Bythopirellula goksoeyrii: one gene and its partner. Each later gene encodes a partner of the first gene's protein in a complex. Links are inferred from orthologs where the notes say so. Each region holds a gene or a part of one and is shown on either strand. Other genes may lie near its edges.

Evidence for each region. The genes of interacting proteins can lie anywhere in the genome.
Region 2: the proteins of mnmG (region 1) and Pr1d_RS12505 are in contact, whole or in part, in a solved structure (PDB 9HIP), measured with the Escherichia coli proteins. The link is inferred for Bythopirellula goksoeyrii from one-to-one orthologs.

Annotation. Positions count from the first base shown.
Region 1 is NZ_CP042913.1:93,347-100,940, reverse strand. Bases 2,664-5,604 are described here. They hold mnmG (tRNA uridine-5-carboxymethylaminomethyl(34) synthesis enzyme MnmG), read left to right. Parts: upstream 2,664-3,188; coding sequence 3,189-5,021; downstream 5,022-5,604. Other genes in these bases: Pr1d_RS00360 (response regulator), read left to right, coding at 5,474-5,604; Pr1d_RS00370 (alpha/beta hydrolase), read right to left, coding at 2,664-2,940. Outside these bases: Pr1d_RS00380 (redoxin domain-containing protein), read right to left, coding at 1-247; Pr1d_RS00375 (hypothetical protein), read left to right, coding at 703-1,974; more of Pr1d_RS00370, read right to left, coding at 1,921-2,663; more of Pr1d_RS00360, read left to right, coding at 5,605-6,052; Pr1d_RS00355 (sensor histidine kinase), read left to right, coding at 6,089-6,775; Pr1d_RS00350 (NYN domain-containing protein), read right to left, coding at 6,873-7,496; Pr1d_RS00345 (aspartate/ornithine carbamoyltransferase family protein), read right to left, coding at 7,533-7,594. UniProt on the Escherichia coli protein: NAD-binding protein involved in the addition of a carboxymethylaminomethyl (cmnm) group at the wobble position (U34) of certain tRNAs, forming tRNA-cmnm(5)s(2)U34.
Region 2 is NZ_CP042913.1:3,135,438-3,140,474, reverse strand. What follows is about bases 1-2,879. They hold Pr1d_RS12505 (tRNA modification GTPase), read left to right. Parts: upstream 1-674; coding sequence 675-2,084; downstream 2,085-2,879. Other genes in these bases: Pr1d_RS12500 (M20/M25/M40 family metallo-hydrolase), read left to right, coding at 2,238-2,879; Pr1d_RS12510 (YidC/Oxa1 family insertase periplasmic-domain containing protein), read left to right, coding at 1-531. Also shown: more of Pr1d_RS12500, read left to right, coding at 2,880-3,803; Pr1d_RS12495 (DUF971 domain-containing protein), read right to left, coding at 3,908-4,213; Pr1d_RS12485 (TfoX/Sxy family protein), read left to right, coding at 4,524-4,778; lepA (translation elongation factor 4), read right to left, coding at 4,869-5,037. UniProt on the Escherichia coli protein: Exhibits a very high intrinsic GTPase hydrolysis rate. Involved in the addition of a carboxymethylaminomethyl (cmnm) group at the wobble position (U34) of certain tRNAs, forming tRNA-cmnm(5)s(2)U34.

The DNA.
Region 1 (7,594 bases):
GCTGCCACGGCAGGATCCTCGCGGCAAACCAGCGACTGTCGATTTCCGAGAAGAGTTTCTCTAAATCGGTGACTTGGACATCGGACAATCCCAGTTCCTGGTGAACTTCTGGGGCGTGCACAATGCTCAACAAATGACGCGGAATCAGACTTTCGTATTGCCCAAGTTCAGCCGGAGCCCGAGCCGCCGCGACAAGCGGAACTGCCAACAGCACCAGTGTACCGAAGAGAACACATTGTAACTTCATTGAGGATTTCCTCCAGTTAACCGATAAAAGCGTTCGCCTACTGATGAGTCAGTCGCTTTCAGGGTGCGGAATCTTACCCATATTCTATCCAATCTCGGCCCAAGCTGGCCAGGAAGATACCCATTTCGCAGGAATGAATTGCAGGAAACGAGGTTGCAAGGAATATTCTGGTCTGCCCCCCTCTCTCTACTGGGCAAGAATTTAGGTTCTAGAAGAAGCCGTTACTTTCATTCCGCCGAAATATTCTCATTTTCTCAATGGTAACGGTTGTAGCGGCGGCAGGTGATGATTTTCTGCCACATCTTCGCTCTGGAGCACGTTGCATTTACGCAACGCGTTGTATTGTTTTCCAGACCCGCAGATTTTGCCCAACCTAAATTGCCCCCGTGACGGGCAAGGTCAAGCAGTCCTGCGGTAGTCAGTCTTTCAAATCCCAGTTCGAAGAAGGCACTGAAATGAACACCACTTTCCCCCACGATTTTAGTTTTAGCAAGTTCCTGCGACTTGCTACGGTCGCTTTGCTGTCCTGTGTTGCCATGGCCGCGTTTGCCTCGGCCCAAGTCCAATGCGACGAATGCAGCATGTGCAACAGCTGTCTGAATTGTTGCAATTCGGCCCCTGAATTGTGGGTAATCAACACCCGCCATGTCCCCAAGTGTTCGAACCTCGACCGAGGATTCGAGTGCATCACCTATCAGCGGTACGACCGTTGTCGAGGTTGCTTCGTGAAGGAATCCCGTGAGTCGTTCCTGGCTCAAGAGGCATCGATGCCTACCATGTTCTATCTGCATGGCAATACTCTAAAGCACAAAGGTGCGATGAAAGGGTTTTGGGATCTGTACGACAAAATGAGATGTTGCCCCGGTTGCAAACGGCTAGTCTGCTGGTCATGGCCTGCGCAACGTGTGTATAAAATGAAGGGGTTGCGGTTCCGAGAGATGGTTCAAAAGAATCTTCGGATCAAGTATGTATATTCCGAATATCAAGGATACTACTTGGCAAAGCTCGTTGATCAAATGAGCCTCACTCAACGCGTAACTCTTTCGGGCCATAGTTATGGTGCGATCAGCTGCTCAGTGGCACTGCACTTGATGGGCGGCGGCTGTACCCGCGGCTTGACCCTGGCAGGGGCTGAGCCCGTCGAGCGGCACAACTTACGTGCAGCGATGATTTCCGGTGCGTTTGACTACGACATGCTATTGCCAGGACACCGATACGGTCAGGCATTTGTTGCAGCGGAAAAAATATTCTCCACGTTCAACTGTCACGACAAGACACTCAAGAAATGGCCCGACACTTCATGGCATGGTCGCCAGGCCCTAGGCTTCATAGGAATGCCAGCACGTTGCCTGGGTGAGTATCGTCATAAGCTCTGTCAGATGAATACCTACCCTGAGAATAAAAAATCGCATTATCTGTCAGCTCACTTGAAGAATAACCGCTTTGTTTCAGCTCTCTGCTGCATCGCTTTTGGCGGAAGCAAGCCAATGATCGCTAAGGTAAATGTGGCTACCGAGTTGGCCAATGCGTCTAAAGAAACGGCGAAAGAGGAAGAGCCGCTGCCTGCTATAGATGACTTGGCCATCGAAGCCCAGTCCGCTGCAGACACCGAGGAAGTGGCTGAGGAGAAGCAAGCTCCCTCCAACCGTGTGGCAAGCTCAAAGACTTCGAGATCAGGGAGTCGTTCCAGCCACCGCCGTAATGGGGTGTTTGGTTCCCGAAGGTAGGAAGTACCCATGCTGCAAGAATCGCAGTGTATATTCGCGTACTTGTTCATTCTTCGGCATGAGTTGATGGATCCCTTTTGCCAAAACGAAATCACTGGCACCTGCCAGTTGAGTCGTCTCGACTGATAAGAGTCCATCGTCGTCGCCAGGGATGGCGGCGAGGTAGCCTTCGCCGTCACCGTGACCACCTGCGATGATGCCGAATTCGAAACTGGGCGTCGTGAGTCGCTGCTCCAACGTTTGCCAGCCTTTGCCTGGAGCAAGTTGTTGCAGCGGCTCGCCGGCGAATAGCTGAGCGATCTTGCTTTCAGAAAAATTGTCGGCCATTGAGGCTCCATGATTCGGCGGGGCGATCATGACGAATCGATTGTAGGTAAAGTCTGGCTGCTCTGAGGCAGGCAACGATGCCAAATCGGTCAGCGCCAAACGGATGACGATATTGCCCATGCTGTGGGCGACAAAATTGACCGTCTCCACGCCGTCCAAATGTCGTAAAACGCTGGTAAGAGACTTCGCATGTTGGTCGATATCTCCTACCGTCGAGGGATAGCCAAAATTTACTACATTGAAACCGCCCTCTTCCACAAGATACTCAGCTAGGCCATCCATCATTTGGCGGGCCGCTCCGAGACCATGAACTAACACAACGACTTCCTTAGGGAGTGCCGGAAGTTTCTCGACTTGCTTGGCTCGCTCCAATTCGGCAAGGCAGTTTTCGAAAGTGCCAAAAGTTCGCCGTCGATCATTGGCATCGATCAACCGGTAATGCCCAATACTGGAGTGCCTTTGAATCCGCCAGCCGTCATAGATTACCTCATCAGACCAGACGAATCGGCCGCCGAGAGTCTGGCTGCCAATGCCAAAGAGTGCCGGCTCGGCGTTCGCATATGCTGCCAGAAGAGTTAGAAAGAACAGGCTCTCGATTACAAGAGCGGCGAAGTGGTGGTGTTGGCGGGTACTTTTCATGATTGGCTCCTCTTCCTGGGGATTAGCCGATGTCCCAAAAGCAGATGGTGGGCGGGACAATTAGCTAGCGTGGATTGTACTCCTTCGGGCCCAGCAGCCCAACTACGTTTACGGGACCGCGGGGTCGAGAGTTCGTGAGTGTTGAGGAAATCGTTCCTGACCCTTGGGGAAACAGCATTTCCAATGATTCCCCGCATCTCTCACCTGGATGACTCGCATTCGCCCTGGGACTCCAGTACGCTAGGGAAATGGCAACATGCACCTATGATTTCGATGTAATTGTCGTCGGCGCAGGTCACGCGGGGACCGAGGCGGCGTTGGCCGCTGCACGTATGGGGGCTAAGACGGTTCTTCTCACCACCAACTGCGATACCGTCGGTCAAATGAGTTGTAACCCGGCGATCGGCGGCGTGGGCAAGGGGCAGATTGTCCGCGAGATCGATGCCCTCGGAGGCGCGATGGGATGTGCGATCGATGCGACAGGCATCCAGTTCCGCATGCTCAACCGGCGCAAAGGCCCGGCCATGCACAGCCCACGAGCCCAAGCCGACAAGAAACTCTATCAAGCCGAAATTAAGCGGTTCTGCGAAGAGCAACCAAATCTTTCGCTACGGCAGGAGGTGGTCGAGGATCTTCTGACCGAAAAAAGTGGCGAGGTGCCCCGCATCGTCGGCGTCCAGGTTCGAGGCGACGCGGTCTATCGTGCATGCGCTGTCGTGCTCACCACCGGTACATTCCTCCAAGCCTTAATGCACACCGGTGAGACGAAGACCGCAGGAGGTCGCGCGGGGGAAGGAACCACGGGGGGAATTAGTGGGGCGCTTGACCGATTGGGAATTCGCCTCGAGCGATTCAAGACCGGGACGCCGCCTCGCCTGAATGGCCGCACCATCGACACCAGCCGCACCGAGTTGCAGCCAGGCGACGATGAGCCACAACCGTTTTCGTTTCTCAATGACCGCATCGAGGTCGAGCAACTTCCCTGCTTCATCACCTACACCAACGAGCAGGTGCATGATTTAATCCGCGCAAACCTCGAACGAGCCCCCATGTACAGCGGACAAATCAATTCTTCCGGTCCGCGCTATTGTCCGTCGATCGAAGACAAGGTCGTGCGGTTTGCCGACAAGTCGCAGCATCAATTGTTTCTCGAACCAGAAGGCCGAAACACGCAGGAAGTTTATGTGAATGGTGTCTCGACCAGCCTGCCACGAGATGTGCAAGACGCGATCTTTCGCCTGATACCGGGTTTGGAACACGCCGAGATCATGCGCTATGGCTACGCGGTGGAATACGACTACGCTCCCCCCGATCAGCTACGCGTAAGCCTGGAATCGAAGCTGGTTAAGGGTCTGTACTTTGCTGGGCAGATCAACGGTACTACCGGCTACGAAGAAGCCGCTGCCCAAGGGCTCGTGGCGGGTGCCAATGCAGTGCTGGCATTGCGAGGTGATCCTCCCTTAGTACTCGACCGCGATCAGGCCTACATCGGCGTACTCATTGACGATCTGGTCACATGCGGCGTCGATGAACCCTACCGTATGTTTACCAGTCGGGCTGAGTATCGCCTGCTCCTTCGGCAGGACAATGCAGATCGGCGACTCACGGCGCTGGCCCATGAGCTAGGATTGGTCGATCTCAACCGGTTTGATCACTTTGAACAGAAACGTCTCGAAATTGAGGCCGCGACGGAGTTGATTGAAAACACCCGTTGCGATGGAACGCCGCTGGCTCAAATCGTGCGTCGCCCCGAGATCGCGTGGTCGGACATTGTAGGAAGGCTGCCCCAATTGGCGGGCCTGGGCAAGCAAGTCGCCGAGCAAGTGATGAATGACCTAAAGTATGCTGGCTATATCGCACGACAAACTGTCGAGGTCGACCGGCAGCAGCGACTTGCGGAAAAGCGTATCCCCCAGAGTTTCGACTATGCCCGTCTCACGCAGCTTCGCGCCGAAGCGCGGGAAAAATTCCAAAAGGTGCAACCGGTGAGTCTTGCCCAAGCAAGTCGAATCAGTGGTATTACGCCTGCTGACATTGCTTTGTTGATGGTGCATTTTGAGGGGAAAGCACCTGTGAGGTAGTTGGTTTTCTACCGATCATCCTGAATTGGAAGTCCAGGCAGGCGGGCACCATCATCGGCAGAAAAATACGGCTTTAGCTAGCTTGAGATCATAAGGTGTTATGAGCTAATACGTTACAGAGAATTGATCTCTGTTGACGGGAATTCAAGGGCGGCTATAATTCGTTCAATTGGCAATTCAGGGGATATCGGCAGACACGGAGAACATTGCCGTCTAAATAGCCTTGCTTATTTGAGGCGGCAATCAATGGTTGGGAAGACTACGCACTTCGGTTGTGTGTTGTTGAAAACTAGGTGATTTGGACAGGATACACTTCTATGTCAAATTGTCACACCGAATAGTCCAACCTTAGTTCTTGCTGCTGCCCTAGTTTATCCTGCTTGCCTTTTTAATTCCCTTGAAAGTACTACTGGTCCTTTCACCATCGACTAAGGAGAGAGGTGGTTCGAACTATGAAGACCGTATTCACTACCGGCGAAGCCGCGAAGATTTGCAAGGTCAGCCAGCAAACGATTATCCGCTGCTTCGATTCGGGGCAACTCAAGGGTTTTCGGGTGCCTGGCAGCAGATTCCGGCGGATTCCCCGTGAGCAACTCTATGCCTTTATGCGGGACAATGGGATTCCTACCGATGCCCTCGACAGTGGACGCCGCAAGGTTCTAGTTGTTGACGACGACGAAGATCTGGTCGAATTGATTGTAGACGCCCTTGAACGCGATGGCCGATTCGATGTCCGTAGCGTCAACAACGGCTTCGGCGCTGGCATGTTGATCAAGGAATTTCGCCCCGACATGATCGTGCTGGATGTCATGCTTCCAGACATCAATGGTAAAGAAGTCTGTACGCTAGTTCGCAGCCAGAAGACGATGGACGACGTGCGGATCATCTGCATCTCGGGCATGGTCGAACAAGACAAGATCCAAGAGCTTCGCGATGCAGGTGCCAACGACTTCATGAAGAAGCCGTTTGACGTCGATGATCTGGTCGGTCGGGTCTGCCAATTGCTAGATGTCGAGACCGCTTCAACCTGAGTGCGACTCGCCTAATTTTCGCGGGGGCCGTGCCGGATGGATGAGCTCGAACGGCAAAAGCTCGATGCGATGAAGGAGCTGGCGTACGGCGCAAGTCACGAGATCAACAACCCGTTGGCCAACATTGCCGCGCGTGCGCAGTCGTTGCTGCGCGAAGAATCGCATCCTGATCGCCGACGGTCTCTCGAGGCGATTCATCAGCAGGCGATGCGCGCCCACGAAATGATCTCCGATCTGATGCTATTTGCTCGGCCACCTCAGCTAGTTTGCGAACCATTCGATTTGGTGGAATTGATCTCCGGCGTGATCTCAAACCTAGCTGCTGAGACCAATACTCGCCAGATTCAGTTGAAACTAGAGAGCTCAGAGGAATCGATTCGGATCAAAGCAGATCGACAGCAGTTATCCGTGGCAATAGGTGCGGTCTTGGACAATGCACTGGAGGCGATTGGTCGCGACGGAAATATTTTAGTTGCGCTCAGTTGCTCGGATGAATCAGTAGCAATAGAGGTGACCGATGACGGTCCCGGCATCTCTGCCGAAGTCCGCAAGCACATGTTCGATCCTTTCTACTCAGGTCGAGAAGCGGGACGTGGTCTGGGGTTTGGACTCAGCAAGTGCTGGCGCATCGTTTCCGAACATGGTGGCAGCGTGGTTGTGGAAAGCGCAGGCGAGTCAGGAGCGACGATCACCATGCGTTTGCCGATTGAGTCAGCATCGTAGCCCCCGACTCTGCGAGTCGAAATCATGATTGCTGCACTTACCACTCGGAGAGTGGTGCTACAATCTGCCGGAACTGCGCATGACTTGTTCCGGCCTACTATTGCTCGCCATCTCTCAGCAAATCTTCTCCGTAGCCTGGTGGAAAAGGGTTTGTGAGGTCTGTCTCCACTTCGCGAGTTCTCGGTTTTGTCGGTTCGACAGAGTCGGTAGCCTCTGCCGCCATGCCTTCGGAAAACTTGTCGACCCAATATGCGATCTCTGCCTCTGTAAGCGACCTGACAGGCTTGTCAGGAACTAGAGTACCCGGCTGATTCTCAGCTTCCTGTCTTCTTTGCCAGATTTCACCATACCAGCGATCGCTATCGATATGTGATGCCCGCCGTCGGCGGGCTGCGCGTTGGATGCGGTGATCACTCGATACGACCAGTAAAGACCGTGGAGCTGTCTCTGCGAGAATCAACTCTTCGATCAATGCATCGGCATCGGCATACTCTGCCGCATACCTAACGATGATCCCCTGATACGTCAATGTTCGAGGCAACCCAGGCGGTGCTTCAGCAGCATCGAAGACAATGGTGGTCAGAGAACGTTCTTCATCCGGAATCGAGTTGGCGAGAAAACTCAGAAGCGCTTCTCGTGATCTTTGGAATGAATTGGGTCCGCCTCCCCCTCCAAACCCCGTCACATGCAACAAATTGTAACCATCAATGAGAAGAGGCATGATTGAGATGGGGGAGGAAAGAAGCGGCTAAATTCTTCAAATCGCCGAGGAAGGACTTTCATTATAGTCATGCCATTCGCTGTATTCTTCGTGGAAGA
Region 2 (5,037 bases), 3.0 Mb from region 1 along the record:
ATCCAGCTGCCCGTATTCATTGGTCTGTATAGATCGCTGGCCGTGGACGTGGAATTGCGGCAGGCACCTCTCTTCGGCGACGCGATACGATGGTGCTCGAATCTGGCGGCCCCGGATATGCTCTGGAACTGGTCAAAGTACATGCCTGACTTCATTAATAGCGGTGAAGGGTTTTTTGGCCTGGGTCCCTACTTGAATATCTTGCCACTAGTGACGTGCGGTTTATTTATTCTGCAACAGAAGCTGGTGATGCCAGAGCCTGCAAACGAGCAAGCGGCACTGCAGCAGAAGATGATGAAATATATGATGGTTTTCATGGGGCTCTTGTTCTATAAGGTTGCTGCCGGATTGTGTATTTACTTCATCGCTTCAAGTTTATGGGGCATCGCCGAACGAAAACTGATCCCGGCTCCCGTTGCGCCGAGTCTCGATTTTGCGACATCGCCTGAGAGCCCTCGCTCAATCAATCGCAGTTCCAAGAATGGCGCAGCGACTAGCAAACAGGCAAAACGGCCGAAGAAAAAACGGTAGTCTTGGCAAGATGTCATTCCCGTGCAGGTCGGAACCCAGATATATCGTGTTGATTTCTGTGTCCTCGCCTTCGTGAGAATGATGGTTCTAACGGTCAAGTCGGATGCTTTATCGAGTTTTCCGAGGCATTAACACTTACTCCTATGGTCCCAAATATCACTGACACGATTGCTGCAATCGGCACCGCCCCAGGAGTATCGGCGAGGGGGATGATTCGCCTGAGCGGACCAGCAATGCTCACTTGCTTGAACGAATGCTTTGAACAGGTAGAACAAGAATTACAGCTTGAAGCAGTCAATTCAGCACAAGCGGTCGTCGGCAATCTGCGATTAAATAATGCCGCCTCATTGCCGTGTGACATGTTTCTCTGGCCCAGTGAGCGGAGTTATACTTGCCAACCAAGCGTTGAGCTACACACTATAGGCTCGCCCCCTCTATTGGACTTCGCCTTGGAGACGTTGTGTCGCTTCGGGGCGCGGATTGCCGAACCGGGGGAATTCACCCTTCGCGCTTTCCTCGCAGGCCGCCTAGACCTAACTCAGGCAGAAGCCGTGCTTGGGCTCATTAACGCCACCGGAGACGACGATTTTCAGTCCGCCTTAGTGCAGCTTGCCGGTGGACTGTCTGAGCCACTCGCTCAACTTCGTGAACAGCTGCTCATGTTGTTGGCCCACTTGGAGGCCGGGCTTGATTTTGTGGAAGAAGACATCGAATTCATTTCTGCTGAGGATCTCAAGTCGCAACTAGTCGAGGCTGTGAATAGGGTCCAAGCTGTCCTCGATCAGTTGGCTAATCGCAACCAACACTTGACCTCTCCCCGCGTCGTCTTGGTGGGGAAACCGAATGCGGGAAAAAGTAGTCTGTTCAACGCCCTTGCCGACAGGTTTGGTGTGATTTCAGAAGGCCGGAGAGCATTGGTATCGGAGGTAGCCGGCACGACACGCGACTTCTTGTCGACTACGATCAATCTGGGTGGACAATGTTGTGAAGTCATTGACACGGCTGGAACCGAAACAGTGGGTCGTGTTGAATCGATCATGAGCATCGCCCAGGAAATGACGGAGACCCAACGAAAGCAGGCAGACTGCTGCGTGCTATGTGTGGACTCAAGGGACGAGGATTTCGAGGACGAAATAGCTAACTTCCTAGTTTCGTCACACAATACAGCTTCCAATTGCCTGGCGATTACTAAGAGCGATCTGTTAGAAGGATGCGAATCCGTCAACCGTCCTCATCCTCATGTGGTATTTTGCAGCAGTCTTACGGGAAAAGGCCTACCTGTGTTGCAACTGACAATTACGAAGTTGTTAGGTAGTTCGGAGAAGTTAGCCTCTTCAGGAGTTGCTGCGACTGCCGCCCGCTGCAGCGAGAGCCTGCGAAATGCCCGTGACTCTCTAAAAAACGCCTTGGAGACACTCTCCGCCCGAGGTGGGGAGGAACTGGTGGCCGCTGACTTGCGTGCAGCCCTCTCGGACCTGGGCCGTGTAGTGGGTGCCGTCTATACCGACGACGTGTTGGACCGTATCTTTAGTCAATTCTGTATTGGCAAATAAAGTTTTCGGGCCCTCGGGGGCAGCTGCCACAAATGGAAGTTGCCACCGCTACGAGCGGACTTTGAACAAACTGAGACTAGTCTTCCAGAGGGGTAGACGATAGTTAATTCAGACATACGAATTCGTATTATTTGCTCCAATTCAGGACACTCAATGACCCGCCTCTGTCTGAATCTTCGATATCGCTTCTTGTGTGCCTTTTTGGTGAGCTTTCTGGCGGCAATCTCGTTGCTAGCTGATGCAGCTGAAAACGCCTGGTATGACATCGCGCGCGCCTCGATCACGACCGCCGAAATTCAGGGACACGTCGATTATCTGGCAGCGGATATGCTTGAAGGACGTGAGGCCGGCTCGCGTGGAGGCCACGCGGCCGCCAAGTACATTCTGGAATTGGTTCAACAAACAAGTCTCGAACCTGCCGGTACAAATGGAACTTTCCAACAACATTTCCAAGGGCATTCGCAAAACCTTCTAGCACTGCTACCTGGTTCTGACCCCGATCTCAAACACGAAACTATCATCGTAGGTGCCCATTACGATCACGTCGGATATGGCAACCGCCGCAATAGCTTCGGTCCTTTTGGCTACGTCCATAATGGAGCAGATGACAATGCCAGTGGGGTATCGGCCGTGTTGGAATTGATAGATGCCCTCACCCGCACCGAGCAACGCCCCAGGCGATCAATTTTGTTCGCCTTCTGGGATGGCGAAGAAAAAGGGCTGCTGGGTTCCTCTTATTGGGTACGCAAGCCGACGGTGCCTCTTAGTAGTGTGAAGCTCGCAATAAACGTCGATATGGTCGGTCGTCTGACTGATGGCAGAATCGAAGTGGGGGGGACGCGGAGCGGCAGCGGATTCCGTCGGCTTATGAGTACCCCCAATCTCAACGAAGCGTGGCTCGATTTTAATTGGGAATACAAGAACAACAGCGATCACTGGACTTTCTTCCAAAAGCAGATTCCTTCACTCTACATCCATACCGGACTCCATGATGACTATCACCGTCCGTCGGATGACGTAGAGAAAATCAACATCCCGGGTATTCGAATGGTCACCAGCTATATGCTAGAGCAAGTCGTGGAGCTTGCCGACGCGGACTACTTACCTGAATATCGAAGTGCAGCGAGGTTGGATAACCCATTCAACCAGACGCGACTCGAGAAACCGCTCCCCCCTATGGCGTCACGACTTAGTTTCACATGGGAGAAAGCGGCGGATGGTTCCTTAGAAGTGAAAGATGGCCTTGAGACAAATAGCACCGTCCAACGCGGCGATAAGATTGTCTCGGTCAACAATTTGCCACTATCTGACGGCATCATGCTGGAGTCTCTCGCTTTGCAAAGTGATTCGCCACTCCAAATGAGCATCAAGCGAGCGGGAATCGACGAGCAACTGGACGTGTCCGTCCCTCTCTCTGGAAATCCAGTACAACTGGGGCTCTCGTGGCGTGATGACCCAGCGGAACCTCAATCGGTTTATGTCACCCGTGTGGTGCCACATTCCCCTGCAGATCGTGCAGGATTCCAAGTCAATGACCGCATCTATGCAGCCGATGATAAGGACTTTGCTGACCGCAATGAACTCTTGCAGCATGTCCAATCACAGATCGCTAACGAGGCTTCCATGATTCGCTTTGAGGTGGAGAGCCGTGGCGTGATTCATCCCCTGGAAGTTCACATGAATGTATTGCATGGCAATACGAGCGATGCATCTTTGTAGAAGCGTAGCACGACTCTCCGAGTCGCATCATATTGTGCAGGTCCGTTTCGGGTGATTGATATTGCGACTACTTCGAGTGAAAACATAAACTCGGGGAGACTCGGCTATGAATTCAGCAACCTGCACAATTCTCGCAGTCGCTCCCAGGTGAAAAGCCCAGCATTGTGCCCATCCGTCCAATGGATGCGAACCGCATAGCTCCCCACAAGCTCCATGCTTTCAATGGAAATATCTTCGGGCACCGACGCAGGATCAAGAATCTGCTCACCGGTCCATTCATTTACACAATGGGCACACTGGCACTGTCTGCGGAGAAAGGCGAACGGGAAATCAATCTGCGAGTCGCCCCAGGCCACATGCAGTTGACCGGACTCCCGATTGGCCTTCAGATCAAGGGGGACATTGCTCATGATTTGCCTTGTTTGCAGGAATTTTCCCAATAACCGTTTCCGAAAATCGGCTAGCCGTAGTACCAGCCGCCGACTATACTTTGATGCTCAGCACGACGTAAGAGGGGATGTGGCGAAATTGGCAGACGCGCTGGATTTAGGTTCCAGTTCCTTCGGGAGTGCAGGTTCAACTCCTGTCATCCCCACTCTTGCGTTAAGTTTAAATCCTCACTTCTAATTCCAAGCACACTCCGTGACTGAAGTTGACGAAATCCTAGTCGCCCGGATTCGGCCAATACTGTAACGCCACAAAGTTGATTCTGAAAAGAAGATGTTTGGCGGCGTCTGTTTTATGGCTAACGGCAACATGTGCGTAGGAGCCTGGAAGGGCTCGCTTGTCGTTCGGCTGGCCAGAAAGAAGCACGACGAGACACAATCCGAGACCCATGTACGACCAATGGACATCACCGGCAAAGTGATGCGAGGCTGGGCACTGGTCGAATCGGCAGGCATCAAGTCTGGTTCTGTTTTGAAGTCATGGGTGCATCGCGCAGCCAAGTTCGCCGAGTTGCTACCGGCGAAGTGACTTACCGATTGGCCGCCATGAGTTCAGGGTTCTGCAATCTGTGTGCAATCCACTTGAAACAGGCAGTTTCTGAGCGTAAGTGAGAAACGCCTACTTCTTCTTCCCCTCTTCTTCCCCAGTCTCCAGCACCGCCAGGAATGCCTTCTGTGGAATGTCGACCGACCCAATGGACTTCATCCGTTTTTTGCCTTCCTTCTGCTTCTCCCACAGTTTGCGTTTGCGGGAAATGTCGCCGCCGTAGCACTTGGCGGTCACGTTC